DNA from 2 places in the Rothia sp. HMSC069C01 genome. Region 1 is predicted to be linked to the other one. Evidence: riboswitches for the same ligand, from Rfam matches in the RefSeq annotation. Region 1 holds a riboswitch; the other holds the start of a gene.
The links. A riboswitch is a leader RNA that binds a small molecule or an ion and turns the genes downstream of it on or off. The one in region 1 is predicted to bind thiamine pyrophosphate.
Positions count from the first base shown of each region.

Region 1 (7,043 bases):
CTCGTGCTCTTCACAACCCCGCGTAAGGATGCCGACTATGCGGCAGACGGTGGCGAAGGCGGGCGCTAGAGCTTCGCATCGAGCATGTTAATACGTTGATACCCAAGAAGCGGGTTTTTGCCGAAAAGATGAAAAATATCATCGTTTTCGAGAAGAAACCCGCTTCTCCTCGTAATCGCTCTAGCTGCTGGTATTCTGATAAATCCTAAGATTTTAAGGAGACTGATCGTGAGCCCCGACGAAAACCTCACAAGTGCAGAGATCATCAAACGATTCAACCACTTCTACGACTGCTGGCTGGATTCGATCACCGTAACCTATGCAAAGGGAACAGCTGTTCGTCTGCGATTCTGCGCGGTGGACCGGACCCATGTAGACGGCGGCTGGGAGAAGGCCGCTACCGACGACGTCTGGCGGCACGTCACCGTAACCCTGGAAGATATTTCGGACTACCGGGTGCAAGGCCCGTTCATCAGCATATGCAGCGGAGTTCATGTTCTCGAACGGGACGGCAAAATCGGGCTCGACATCGAGGGGGACAACGACAACCCCGAAACCTTCGAGGACATCGCCGAGGCGGACATATACTTTATCGCCGAAAACGCCACTTGGGAGCTGGGCCCGCTCGGCGTGCACTGCTGTGAGGGCACGTGAGCCACTACACTGGAAACATGACTAGTTCCGTGATGCTCCTAAATTCAGAGAACCCGCAAGGCGTTTCCGTAGACCCCACCCAGCCGCTTATCGGCGTGGAAGACCAAGGGTTTACCCGTGGCGACGGCGTTTTTGAGACCATGCTCGCCGTCGATCGGCGAGTGCGAAAACTTGATATGCACCTCGCCCGACTCGAATCTTCGGCGCGTATGCTCGACCTGCCCGAACCCGACCTGCACCAGCTTCGGGACGCGCTGGCAAACCTTCTCGCCCAGGCCGTGCCCGGCGCCCACACGGAAATCGGCGAAGAGCATATTGTCAAAATCATTATCTCGCGCGGGCTGCCACGTGCCTCTGTGGGAATGCCCGCCGGGCCATACACCCTGCTGATCGCATCCCCGGTACCCGAAACTACCGTGAATCAGCGTCAGAACGGCGTGAAAGCCATGCTACTGCCGCGCGGGCACGACCCCGCCGACAACACCGCATACCCGTGGCTGTTGGCGGGCGCGAAAACACTGTCATATGCGGTTAATATGGCGGTTTTGCGGTATGTGCACAGCCGGGGTGCGGATGATGCGATTTTTATGACCGACAACCGCCGCATTCTGGAGGGGGCAACCTCGTCGGTGCTGATGGCGCGTATCGAAAACGGTGTAAAGACGCTGTACACCCCCGAACCGAACCACGGAATCCTACCCGGTACCACGCAGGGCGCTATTTTTGAGGCGGCGCGGCGCGACGGCTGGGAACTGGGCTACGGCCCGCTGTACCCGCAGGATCTTTTCGAGTCAGATGGGGTATGGCTCGCCTCCTCGGTGCGTCTGCTCGCCCCGGTCACGCATCTGAACGGTACGGCGTTAGCGCACGATGCGCAGCTCACGCACCGGTTCTTGGAATACCTGGCACAGGGCTAAGGTGCAGGGTTAGCGGCGCAAGGCTGATACTTGCGCCGCGCCTTTACCCCGGTTTTCAGGCCCGGAGTACCTAGCGGCAGCTTCGGTGCGGCTACTGCCACAAGAAACGCAGAGTTCCTAGTCCCAGCGAAACCCCGTAGGCGCACGCCACGATCACGGCGGCGGCAACCGCAACATACGCATCACGCCGGGAATAGGCGGGCACGCGCGCCCAGGAACGTTTGCCGGTACCGAAACCACGCGCCTCCATTGTGACCGCAAGGCGCGAACCGCGGCGAATTGCCTGTACCATGAGCGCGAAGGCCTGCCCGGCACCGGTTTTGATGCGCCCGAGCGGGCCCTGACCCGCACCCAGCCCACGTGCACGCCGTGCCTGCCCCAGCGTATTCCACTCCCCAAATAGGATGCCGACAAGGCGTAACGCCGCCAACGCGGCAAGCACGAAACGGGCGGGCAGGCGGAAAGTTTGGGCAAGCGAATCACCCAGGTCGGTTGGGTCTGTTGAGAGCACAAATGCGAAGGTCGGCAGAATCATCGCCAGGGAACGAATCATCATCGAAAACGCCGCCGCGAGCGACCCTTCCGTGATGGTGTTCAGCCCAAAGTCGAGCAGTACGGCACCGGTTTTATTAACAAGGATCGCCACACTCCAGCCGGTGCTCAGCACCGCGATCAGGATAGGCCAGCTGCGCGCCAGCAGGTTCACAGGCCGAAACCCGACCGCAATAAACCCCAGCAGTTCCAGTCCAAAGATGATACCCGCGGTTATCGGGTCTTGAATGAGGATTGCCGCAAGAACCAGCACGCCCGCAACCACTAATTTGACGCCCGCGTTAAGCCCGCCAAACCAGCTGTTGCGTTCGGCACTCGGCCCGAAAAAATCGGTATTCATGCGCTACTTCCCTTCCTGAAGGCCCCGGTCTGCGGGCTCATGCGGCAGGCTTTCAAGCGTGATACTCCGCCCACCCAAAGCCGCCGTAAATTCGAGGTCGTGAGTCACCGAGATCACCGCAACCCCCTCAGCAAGAAGCCCACGAATCAGGCGCACCAGTTCGCCCCAGGTGCTCGCATCCTGCCCGAAAGTCGGTTCGTCAAGAATCAGCACACGCGGCGCCGTCGCCAAAGCGGATGCAACCGACAGCCGGCGTTTTTGCCCGCCCGAAAGCGTGAACGGGTTGGCGTCTAAGAGCCCGTCTAAACGCAAGCGTTCGGCGAGGGATGCGGTGGCGGCGGCGAGCGCATCCTCATCAATTTTTTCGCGGCGCAGGGCGGCGAGGCGGCGCGGCCCGAGTTCGAGTTCTTCGCGCACACTGCCGCGCACGAATTGGTATTCGGGTTCTTGGAAAACGTAGCCGATGCGCCCCAGCAGCTCGGCGGGGGTCCAGGAGGGAATATCCCAGCTGGCGGCTTTTTTCTCGCGGGTGAGGGAGCTTTCTGCCATTGGGTTTTGGTCGAACTCGCGCAGTGCCTCGTGCGCGTGCAGGGTTCCATTGGGGGCGTAGAGGAGCCCGGCGAGAGTGAGTGCGAGGGTTGATTTTCCGGCGCCGTTGGGGCCGAGGATGCTCAGGTGCTCGCCTTCTCGAATGCTCAGGTTAATGCCCCCGCGCAGGGCGGGAATATCCAGGGGCACGGGTGCGGGTTCCGGCATAGTTTTGAGCTGCCGTCGGCGTGCCCGTAACTGTTTTTTGCTCGGAAATTCCCGCGTAATCACAAGGTTTTCGGCGCTCAGGAGTATGCGCCCACTCGGTGCCGCAGCAGCGGCGGGTTCGGGAACATACCCGGGTACCCACACACCGTTAGCGATGAGGGTTTCGCGGGCTTGGGCGAGCACAGTTTCGGGTGCGCCGTCGTGGGTGATACCTCCGTCGGCACCAAGCACGATAACGCGGTCCATATGCTGCGCCCACACGCCCACCCGGTGTTCGACGACGATCAGGGTGGCGCCGGTTGCCGTGACCGCCTGCACCACGGCATCACGCACCTGTTGAACGCCCTCGGGGTCGAGGTTCGCGGTGGGTTCGTCCAGCAGAATGGCGCGCGGGTGCATCGCCAGGATCCCGGCGAGCCCCAGGCGTTGTTTCTGCCCGCCCGAAAGCGCATTCGTGGGATGCTCATGCGGCAGGTAGTCGAGCCCGACGGCGGCGAGCGCATCATCAACGCGCGCCCAGATTTCTTCGCATGCGACCGCAAGGTTTTCGGGGCCGAAGGCTACGTCATCGCCCACGCGGGCGAGCACGACCGATGATTCTGGGTCTTGCTGCATGAGCCCGATGAGTCCGCGTGCGTCTTCGGGGTCTACGCCGTCGATGCGCGCGCTACCGCTTTGGCTCTGCCCGTCGTGATCGTGCAGCACCCCGGCGATAGCGTGCAGGAGCGTTGATTTTCCTGCGCCGGAGGGCCCCAGCAGCAGTACTTTCTGCCCGGGTTCGATGCGCAGGTTCACGTTCGAGAACGCGGGTTTTTCGCGCCCGGGGTGGTGCCAACCGAAGTTGTGAAGGTCGATTGCGGCACCGCGGGCGGGCGCATCGGGGGCGGTAGTGTGGGGTTCGGTCATAGTTGCACCCTGGGTTGCAGGTGGTTCAGGATGTTCCGTGTTTGAGGGTTTGAGCGTTGAGATAGGCTGTGACATACGCCTGCCTGTCTATTATCCGCGTGCGGTACGTGCCTGCACGCCGGAGGCCAGTGAGGCGAGTACCCCGGTTTTAGCGAGTGCTTTCGTGAGTCCCCAGGAGAGTACCCCGGCGAGTACAATTCCTGAGACGACCGCACATACCACGTAGATGACGGCTTTGAAGATTTCCATGTCTGGGTAGTAGATGATGATTTCGTTGACGCCCATGAAGAGCCCGCTCAGTGCGCCCGCGAAGGCTGCTGTGCTGAGGTTCCAGACGCGGTACCCGAACACGGCGAAGGCGATTTCCGCGCCAATTCCCTGGAAGAATCCGGCGATGAGGATTGATTGGCTCCAGGCGCCTCCGGTGAGGAATACGGAGATGACGGCGGCGACGATTTCGCAGTAGAGCGCGGCGCCGGGTTTGCGGATAAGGTACCCGCCGAGTACACCGGCGAGCAGCCACATACCGGCGACGATGGGTCGGTATTCGGGAACCGCCGCGAAGAGCGTTTTAGTGGCGGGGTCTACGGCAATATCCCAGATCCAGAAGATTACCGCGCAGGCGGCGGCGATCACAGAGACGATAACGATTTCATTGACCCGCCAGCTGAGGCGAGATTTTTGAGACATATTTTCCTCCCATGATTGGAAGGGGAACATCCACACCCGTTGCGGGTGGGGTGTTGAGAAAAACATATTTCGACTCCCTACGCCGGTACTAACCGGATCAGGTTCGAGGGTCTGCGTTGCACTCTCAGCGCCCGTCTGCGGCGCTCCCCTGTCGTGTTGCTTCGAGAATTCGAAGCTTATAAACGTTTACATTCTATGCCGTGTGAGTCGTTTTCTGTGAGTTCGTTGAGTTTTTGAATCGGTTTATGACAAGAACGTGCGGCAGGTCGGTAATATGATTCCTTGATTTGCCGCTGGTATACACCTTTCAGGCCCGCAATACTGTGCTTTTTCTCACATTCTAGAGTTTTTACCCTAATTTTTCGTGTATGCGCGCGTTAAAACAGGTCATATTCTCTGCATCTAAGTCGCAAAGCCGATAGGCTAGGGATAGTCACTTCTGATTTTTGAGGAGAATATATGAACCCCATAGCAAGGATTGCTATCACCGGTGCCAATATGGCCGCCGCCGCCTTGGCAAGCAAGGGTCTTGGTGCAGCGTGGAAGCGTGTGACCGGTAACGAACCTCCTACCACCGACCCCGAGTCCGAAGACACTCTGCGCCATGTTATTGTGTGGAGCGTCGTGACTTCCGTGGTAGGTGCCCTGGTAAGCGTCGGTATTACCCGCGCACAGCGCCGTTTCTTCTCGTAATTTCACGGTGTATTTGGATGGATGCGCCGCCCCCGCAGCCTTCAGGCTGTAGCGGTGTGCGCATCTTTTCCAATGTGCTGAATAGTCTGCCTGCTCAGAAGAGAATAAGGCGCTTGGCACGCTGGGAGGCGATGCCTACGGCAATGTCGCCGGGGGTAAGCTGCGAAACCAGCACCAGATTGAGGGCGCCTAGCTGCGTCTTACACGAAAGTGAACACATCCGTTATGACCTCACACGTTCCCGATCACAGTAACAGCCGCCGTTCGGTCACGTCCTGGGTGCTGTGGGATGTTGGTTCATCAAGTTTTGGCACTATCATGATGACCTTCATCTTCACGGTCTACCTCACGAGCTCCTATTTCGGGTCTACCGAAAGTGCTTCTGCGGCTCTCTCTTTAGGATTGACTGTCTCCGGGGTCTGCATTGCGTTTTTTGCTCCGGTCAGCGGCCAGCGCGCCGACAAATCCGGTACAGGTATCTTCTGGTTGGGTGTGAACACGCTCAGCATGGTGCTTCTTTCCGCCCTGTGTTTTTTCGTGGAACCTAACCCTGGGCACCTGTGGTTAGGCGTGATCCTGATTTCTGCGGCGAATATCTTCAGCGAATTTGCCGCCGTGAACTATAACGCCGTGCTGCCGCGAGTTTCAACCCCGAATAATATTGGTAAAATCTCTGGAATCGGCTGGTCGGCGGGTTATGTGGGCGGCCTGGTGGCTCTGCTTATCGTGTTGTGGGGATTTATTTTTGAGCCTAACGGGCTGCACCTGAGCACCGATAACGCTTTCAATATTCGTGCGGTAACGTTGTTTTCCGCCCTGTGGTGCCTGGTCTTCTGCGCCCCCATCCTGATTCGGATGCGCCGACGCAAACACGTGTTGCCAGAGGTGCTGCCCACCCGCGAGCTCAGGTTCCTAGAGCGCGGTCTCTCGCGTCTTTCCCCAGCGCGGCAGGGAGGACTATTCGCCTCCTATAAGGAACTGTGGCGCACCATTGTCAGACTTCGTAAAACTGCCCCTCAGACTCTCTATTTCCTGTGTGCCAGTGCTATCTTCCGCGATGGTTTAGCCGGTATCTTCACCTTCGGCGGCGTGCTGGCGGCCGGTTCTTTCGGGTTCAGTACTTCGGATGTCATTATTTTTGGTGTTGCCGCCAATGGTGTTGCCGCCGTAGGCGCGGTGCTGGGCGGGTATCTGGATGACTATCTGGGGCCCAAAAAGATCATTATTGTCTCGCTGGTAGGCATTCTGATTGCAGCCGTGCCCCTGCTCTTGTTCCCCTACCCTATGACCTTCTGGATTTGTGCGCTCATTCTCGCCCTTTTCGTGGGACCCGCGCAGTCCTCCTCGCGTACCTTCTTGGCGCGTATCGCCGATCCCGGTACGGAAGGTGAGCTCTTCGGTCTGTATTCGACAACAGGTCGCGCAACTAGCTTCTTGTCCCCCTTGCTCTTCGGCCTGTTCGTCACGATTTTTAATGCTCAGGTGTGGGGTATTCTCGGCATTATGGTCGTGGTGCTGGCGGGCCTGCTGCTGGC
Region 1 covers NZ_KV817381.1:43,487-50,529, reverse strand. The annotation lists gene HMPREF2981_RS02295 (multidrug effflux MFS transporter) at 1-69, shown strand, start outside; gene HMPREF2981_RS02290 (hypothetical protein) at 229-654, shown strand; gene HMPREF2981_RS02285 (aminodeoxychorismate lyase) at 672-1,571, shown strand; gene HMPREF2981_RS02280 (energy-coupling factor transporter transmembrane component T family protein) at 1,663-2,463, opposite strand; gene HMPREF2981_RS02275 (ABC transporter ATP-binding protein) at 2,467-4,125, opposite strand; gene HMPREF2981_RS02270 (ECF transporter S component) at 4,216-4,815, opposite strand; TPP riboswitch at 4,873-4,975, opposite strand; gene HMPREF2981_RS02265 (DUF4235 domain-containing protein) at 5,275-5,508, shown strand; gene HMPREF2981_RS11175 (hypothetical protein) at 5,603-5,728, opposite strand; gene HMPREF2981_RS02260 (MFS transporter) at 5,734-7,043, shown strand, end outside.

Region 2 (7,043 bases), on a different contig from region 1:
CAAATCGCCTGAGAACTTTGTGGCAGATCCTAAACATATTCCTGGGTCTACTGCGGATGAATCGGTGGCGGTTAAGATGGATAGGTTTGCCGCTAAGTGGGGCGGTATTGGCAATGAGCGTAAGCGCCGCACCGACGATGCTCGTAAGCAGATAATCTCTGCTGCAACTTTGCCTGTGCGTTCTTCGCAGATTGATCCTGATCGTCCGGCGTGGAGCGGCGAGGGGACTTCTACCCCACGTCTGCATAAAACTACCACAGAGGTTATTCAGGAGCAGAATCTCGAAGAAGTCTCTCGTTAGTGTGAGGATGCGCGCCCCGGTTTCTAAGGTACCGTTGTTGATGAATCGGTAACCTAGAGATCGGGGTGCGTATTGTCACCGCATCTAGATTTTTTCTCAGCACGCATCTACACAGGTCATTCCTACTGACCGTTACCAACATATTTTTAGAGGACATGATGGATTCTCTTACCGTTCTTTCGATTGTTATTCCGATTCTTGTAATCGTCGCTTTTCTGATTATTCGTACCCTTCGGGTCATCCCTGAATATCAGCGCGGTATTTCTTTCCGCTTCGGTCATCTGCGTTCCGAGCTGAAACCTGGTATTAACCTGGTGGTTCCGCTCATCGATTCTCTGCAGCGCGTGGACATGCGTGTGATTACGCTGACCATTCCCCCGCAGGAAGTTATCACAAAAGATAACGTTCCTGCGCGCGTGAACGCGGTAGTACTTTTCCGTGTGATTAGTGCAAAAGACGCCGTACTTGAGGTCGAAAACTACCCGATCGCTACTTCTCAGATCGCTCAGACTACACTACGTTCACTGCTGGGGCGTGTGGATCTTGATACTTTGCTGGCGCATCGTGATGATTTGAATGCGGATTTGCAGAGCATTATTGATTCACGCACCCGCCCGTGGGGTATTAAAGTCGAGCTGGTTGAGATCAAGGATATTGAGATTCCTGAGGCCATGCAGCGCGCAATGGCTCGTGAGGCCGAGGCTGAACGTGAACGCCGCGCCAAGATCATTTCGGCACGTGGTGAGCTTGAGGCTTCATCTCAGCTTAAGGAGGCTTCTGATATTCTCAGTGATTCACCGGCTTCGTTACAGTTGCGGTATTTGCAGACTCTCTTGGAGTTGGGCGCTGATCAGAATTCGACGGTTGTTTTCCCGCTTCCGCTGGATATTGTGGGACCGCTTATGGGGGCTTTGAAGGGTGCTTCTCACGAGGAAAAGTAACAGCAGCCTTCGATAAATATCACAGAAATATCCGGAACAGTTCTTTCCCACAGACTCGGAAAATATAGCTTGTTCCGGATATTTCTTTAACCTATTCACCTCAGGGCGTAGAAATCGTGAAAATAAGCAAGGAACCTAGCAGCTCTACTTGAGGCTCGATATATTGGATTCCTAACTTTCCTGTTTATCGCACACAGATTGGATTTATCATGTCAAAGATTCTTGTTATTTCAGGTCACCCGAACCTGCCAGATTCCACCGCAAATAAGACGGTTCTTGATGCCGTAAAAAACCATTTTGGCGATGCGATAAACATGCGTGAACTCGACAAACTGTACGTGAATGGTAAATTCGATGTTCCAGCCGAGCAGAAGGCACTCGCGGAAGCAGATATCGTGGTGCTTCAGTTCCCTGTGTACTGGTATTCGATGCCGGGATTGCTGAAACAATGGATTGATGACGTTTTCGAGTATGGCTTCGCATACGGTTCGCAAGGCACGGCGCTGCGCGGTAAGAAGCTCTTGATTTCTGCAACTGCGGGAGCTCCCGAGAATATGTACCGTGATGCTTTGCCGTATGAGCTCACAACTACATACGCCGACTTTGGGAATACTGCCGCTTTCACGAGTATGGAGTTGGAAGAACCTATTTTCAGCTACGGCACATCAAGCGATCCGGGGAATGCCGCAGCGGTACGGGCTATTGGTGAGAATCATGGCACCAAGCTCATCGCCAGGTTAGAATCCTTGCGGGCTTAGTATATTGCGGTTGCTATTTTCTTTTTCGGCGCCATCGCATTAGGTATTTGTCATGCATTTTATGGGTAATGTTGTGCATCGTACACCTTCTGGAAAACTAAAAGCTTGTTAGCAGTATGTATTAGATTCGACATAATGTTCACAGGCAGACATAGGGAATAGCGTGCTAATATACGAAGGTGGCAAACTTGAGCTTATACTTGAATCAGCACTCACAAGCTCATGATTCTGATGTTTAATAGATTGGATGACTATGTCTAATATCCTGATTATTTCGGGGCACCCTGACCTTACGACTTCTAACGCTAACAAGGCTATTCTTGATGCCGTGCGGGCACGGTTCGGCGATAACGTCAAGATTCGTGAGCTCGACAAGCTGCGTGTAAACGGTAAGTTTGACGTACCTGCTGAGCAGAAGGCACTTGTGGAAGCAGACGTCATCGTTCTGCAGTTCCCGGTAATGTGGTATTCAATTTCTTCTCTGTTGAAGCAGTGGATTGACGACGTTTTCGAGTACGGCTTCGCGTATGGAGAAAACGGCACCGCTTTGCAGGGTAAGAAGCTTCTGATCTCTGCAACCGCTGGCGCTATTGAAGATGTCTACCGCACTATGCTGCCACGCGACGTATCTGCCACGTTGACCGAGTTTGAGAACACCGCAGCGTTCACCGGTATGCCTCTTGAAGAACCACTGTACAGCTACGGCACAACCGGCGACCCCGATAACCCCGCTGTTGCTCGCGCCATCGGTGAGGATCACGGCAAGCGCCTGATTGAGCGTCTGGAGACTCTGGGGGCATAGTCCCTTCTACGTGCTAAAAAGGCTCTTTATCCAAATCAAGCGGTGAAAAATACGCTTTATTTGGATAAAGAGCCTTTTTTACTTTTTCGCGTGGGGGCCGGACGGTGTGATTTTACCGCAACGCTCTATGAGCCTGGTCGAAAAAGTCACGTTCATATAGGCATGCGCTCATATATGCCTGCGCGGCGGCAACACGCTGACTGGGGGAAGCCTGCTCAAATGCTTCCTCAACAACCGCCACGCACCGGCGCACATCCGTAGCAAACTCTTCGCCGCCATACACCGAAATCCAAGCATTATACGGATGTTCCTCGTGGGTTTTCTCCAAGAGCCGGTAACCGATCTCAAGGTACAGCCAGTAGCATGGAAGCGCCGCAGCTGCGCCCACCACATAATCCTCGCCAGCAGCAGTAGCACGTAAAAAGTTCGTGTACCCCATTGTCACTGCCGAAGGTGCACCACGCCGAATACCACTCTGCTCCGCAGGAATAGCGGGATGCGCCGCCAACCATTCATCGTGCAAAAGCGATTCCTCAACAATTGCCGCCTGGGCACCCGCAGCCCAATGCACCTGACCTTGCGATGAGGTGGCACGTGCCGAAAGAGTAGCTAAGGTGCGAGAATACTGAGCAAGGTACTGTGCATCTTGGTCTAAATAGAAGCCGAATAAATCCTCGTCAAGCGTGCCGTCGCCCAGCCCACGAATAAAAGGCAAATCGAGAATGTCACGCCAAATATCACCGGTAGCTTGCCACAGGACGGCGGTCCACGGACCCGCCGGAGTTACCTTCGGGTCTGGGGATTTCCGCTGCGCGGGTTTCACCAAGTTCTTGGGGTTCTCACCTGTAAGCTCTTCAGCAACATACAAGTGTTCCCACGGTTTCGTATCGGCTGCATGTTCCAAACGGCGAGCGCGTGCCTGATGATCAACCGGCCCGTGACCCTGCCCGCTGCCCACGTGCAGTTCCTCACCAGCGATAATAGCTTCGTTGAGCCACCGGGTGCTCCATGCCAGCGCGTTCGTGAGCACTTGTGCGTTCAGCTCTTTATTGCCGTTCATACGGGCAAGTCCAAGGCGGGTAGCAAGACTTGATGAGAGCGAGCACCCGGTACCGTGGGTATTCTTCGTTTGGACGCGAGCAGTAGCCACATGTGTATGAGTTCCATCAGGAAAAACAGCCGAGTTTCCGGCGTCCTCCCCCGTCAGGTGACCGCCCTTAACAATCACGATCGTGCCAGTGCTCCCCGCGAGCTGAGCCGCCTGGTGATGCGCCTCCTTCAAAGTCTGGGCAGGGTTGCTCTCACAGAGCACCGCGAGTTCGGCGATATTCGGAGTGATAACATCTGCCTGCGCCACCAATTCGCGCAGTGCCTGCTCGGCGTCTTGACTAATCAGGCGATCGCCACTGGAGGCAACCATCACCGGATCAAGTACCACCACTGGTACCGGATGTTCTGCAAGCCAGGTCTTGACGGTAGTGATAGTTTCAACATCGCCGAGCATACCGATTTTAACGGCATCCACAGTCACATCGTCGAAAACTGCCGCAAGCTGTTCTTGTAAAAACTCGGTGGGTGGAGCAAAAATGCTGCGAACCCCTTGTGTATTCTGTGCGACAAGCGCGGTTGTGGCGCACATACCGTAACCACCGCTTGCGGCAATAGACTTGAGATCAGCTTGGATTCCAGCACCGCCTGTAGGGTCGGTTCCGGCAATGGAAAGCACACGAGGCGTAGATGTGTTTAATAGCGTCATAGCTATAAGTCTCCTTGGGATGGGCGTGGCATCGCTGCAAACGCACCACGCTATCTAGATAATGATGAATCGGATGTTTCAGAAAGAAGGTTAAGGCTGCTCTGCCACAGTTCGATATCCCTTCGCTAGTTCTAACTAGAGCAGGTTCAATGGGTATATCTCAGCTCCAGACAACAGCGCCGTGCTGTGTATCCGTTACAAAATGGAGCACCCCATATCGCGTTTTCACTGTAGCATATACCGTTGGGCTCAATAGGTTCACGGACTTTATATGTCATTGCCGTGCACATATCTCTAAGTTTTGGTAATTTTCAAACTCTTATAAAGTAATATTTCTTATTCTTGACATGTAACAGTACTGTTGAAAAGGGTCGCGCTCCCCTGCGGCCTGCTGTATATTCACCCAACCACGAAAGTTCACTGATGAGCATTCCTGCCCTTAGGCACAACAGCGTGCCTCAAAAAGTCCTCAACCGTCGTGCCCTGATAGCCTTCGCATCGGGGATCTGCGTTACTGAGTTCCTGACCGCTTGCGGAGAGCAAACACATGATACGGCACCTGCTCGTGCCGAAACATCCGACACCACAGACGGTAGCTCCAGCCCACATGGTACCGAATCTGCCTCACCTGAGGCCCAGGCGCATCCGACCTTCACTAAGGGTTATTCTGGTGGCTCTGAAGCGCCCAAAGGTGAGTACCGTCCCGCAGACGAAAAAGGACCCGCGCAGAACGTCCCCAAGCCCAAAAAGCCCGAAGATATTGGGATTGAGACACCGGAGGCGCTTTTTCACTTTATTCAGTATTGGAACGACCTGCGGAATTACGCTATACAGACTGGAGACGTACAACCATATGCTGACTATACGTCTGAAGGTTATAAAGAAGAGGAAGAGATTGCCAACTATATCTATAGGCTCTACCAAAAGGGAGGATGGGCAGTTGGTGGTACTAGAAAACTCACCTTTGACCCGTCCACTCTGATATCGCCAAGCGATCACGTTTACCTCATCATCGGAAATATTATCGCTAACGACGTCGTCTACTTAGATAACGAAGACTATAAGACCCATACCTATCCCTTGTCCGAACAAAATAAGAACACTATCGAATTCGGTATCGTTTTCAAATCAACTGGTCACTGGGCATTTGCTGGGATGGAAAAAGTTGAGCTCAAATAAGAAACGCGTTTTTTGCGCTATAACAGTAATTTTCTTCTGTACAGTGTCATACTCTTCTTCTGCTGCAAACGATTATTCAGGCAATATCCACGGAGGTAAACTCACGGTTAAGGGAACCTCGTCTTCCAGCAATTCACAACAGCCTAACGAACCTCATACGGTACCTCAACAAAGTAATGGATATCGAGATACTGACGCGAAGCAAGGTATCGCCGATACAGGCTCTAACGCTCCCGCAACCGTGAGTAGTGTAGGAAATACCTTCGATGTCTACAATGGCAATGCTTCAAAAGATGCGCCCTGTCTCTACCAAGGGAAACCCGGTAAAGTAGCCCGTGTTCCCCTACCCATTGACGATTCAGGCAACTATAAACAATACGGTGTCGTTCAGTCAGGAAACGGCGGTATAACGTGCGTTCCCAACGATCCTGCAGACCAAAACACACCTGAAAACGAACCTACTGCCGATAACGCCCAAGTTCGCACCCAAAAGATAGAGCACCAGGTTCGGGAGCAACTCGCCGAACTTACCACCACAAAACCCGCACTACATTTCGACGGGCATGAGCCCCACGTCAATACCGGGATCAACACAAACTTCTATGTGACCGGTGTTAAAACCGAAGCACGTGATACTACTATCCTCGATGAAGAAGTCACGATAGAAGCTGTTCCCGTTGCCTATACCTATGAGTACGGTGCCGGCGACCCTGTGTACACAACGCGGGATTCAGGAACCGCGCAAGGCTCTGTCTGGGACAAGAGCAAACGTAACTTTAAACCCACCGACACCAGCTATGCTTTCAAAGAATCCGGCAACTATCATGCTTACGTTACTGCCACCTATCAGGGTCGGTACCGTCTCAAAGGTGGAGATTGGAATATTGTTGGCTCGCTTACGGTTCGCAGTGATCCCACTCTAGTACGCGTGTGGGATACCGAGGTGCATTCTGTAGGTAAAACCTGCCACGAAGACCCTGGTGCTCGAGGATGCCCAGCACATCCGGATGAGCCCGATCGTAATAACCCGAATCCAAAGTTAACGCAGCCTGATCCGGTGACAGGGCAGCATTGGCATCGCGATGACTCGGGAGCAGGCGATACCGAATGGCGGCTCCATAAGAAAAAATAAATCCCAACTAACTCTATAACCTGTCCGAGCGTCGTACACTTTTCTTCTCTATCGTGCCGTTGTGCCCATCTACGAGAGGGGCAGAGAGTGTACGGCTTTTGACTATCATCTTCTAGGTCAGAGCGAAAATCTCAGCGGGCGTGCCCTCAGCAGTAATCATGCCTTCCTGAAGCA
Region 2 covers NZ_KV817408.1:605,328-612,370, forward strand. The annotation lists gene HMPREF2981_RS09295 (transposase) at 1-301, shown strand, start outside; gene HMPREF2981_RS09300 (slipin family protein) at 460-1,242, shown strand; gene HMPREF2981_RS09305 (NAD(P)H-dependent oxidoreductase) at 1,452-2,000, shown strand; gene HMPREF2981_RS09310 (NAD(P)H-dependent oxidoreductase) at 2,254-2,802, shown strand; gene HMPREF2981_RS09315 (bifunctional hydroxymethylpyrimidine kinase/phosphomethylpyrimidine kinase) at 2,915-4,558, opposite strand; TPP riboswitch at 4,659-4,783, opposite strand; gene HMPREF2981_RS09320 (DUF6318 family protein) at 4,982-5,737, shown strand; gene HMPREF2981_RS09325 (hypothetical protein) at 5,781-6,869, shown strand; gene HMPREF2981_RS09330 (ABC transporter ATP-binding protein) at 6,982-7,043, opposite strand, start outside.
Region 2: linked by a shared signal. The riboswitch ahead of HMPREF2981_RS09315 (bifunctional hydroxymethylpyrimidine kinase/phosphomethylpyrimidine kinase) and the one ahead of HMPREF2981_RS02270 (ECF transporter S component) in region 1 are both predicted to bind thiamine pyrophosphate.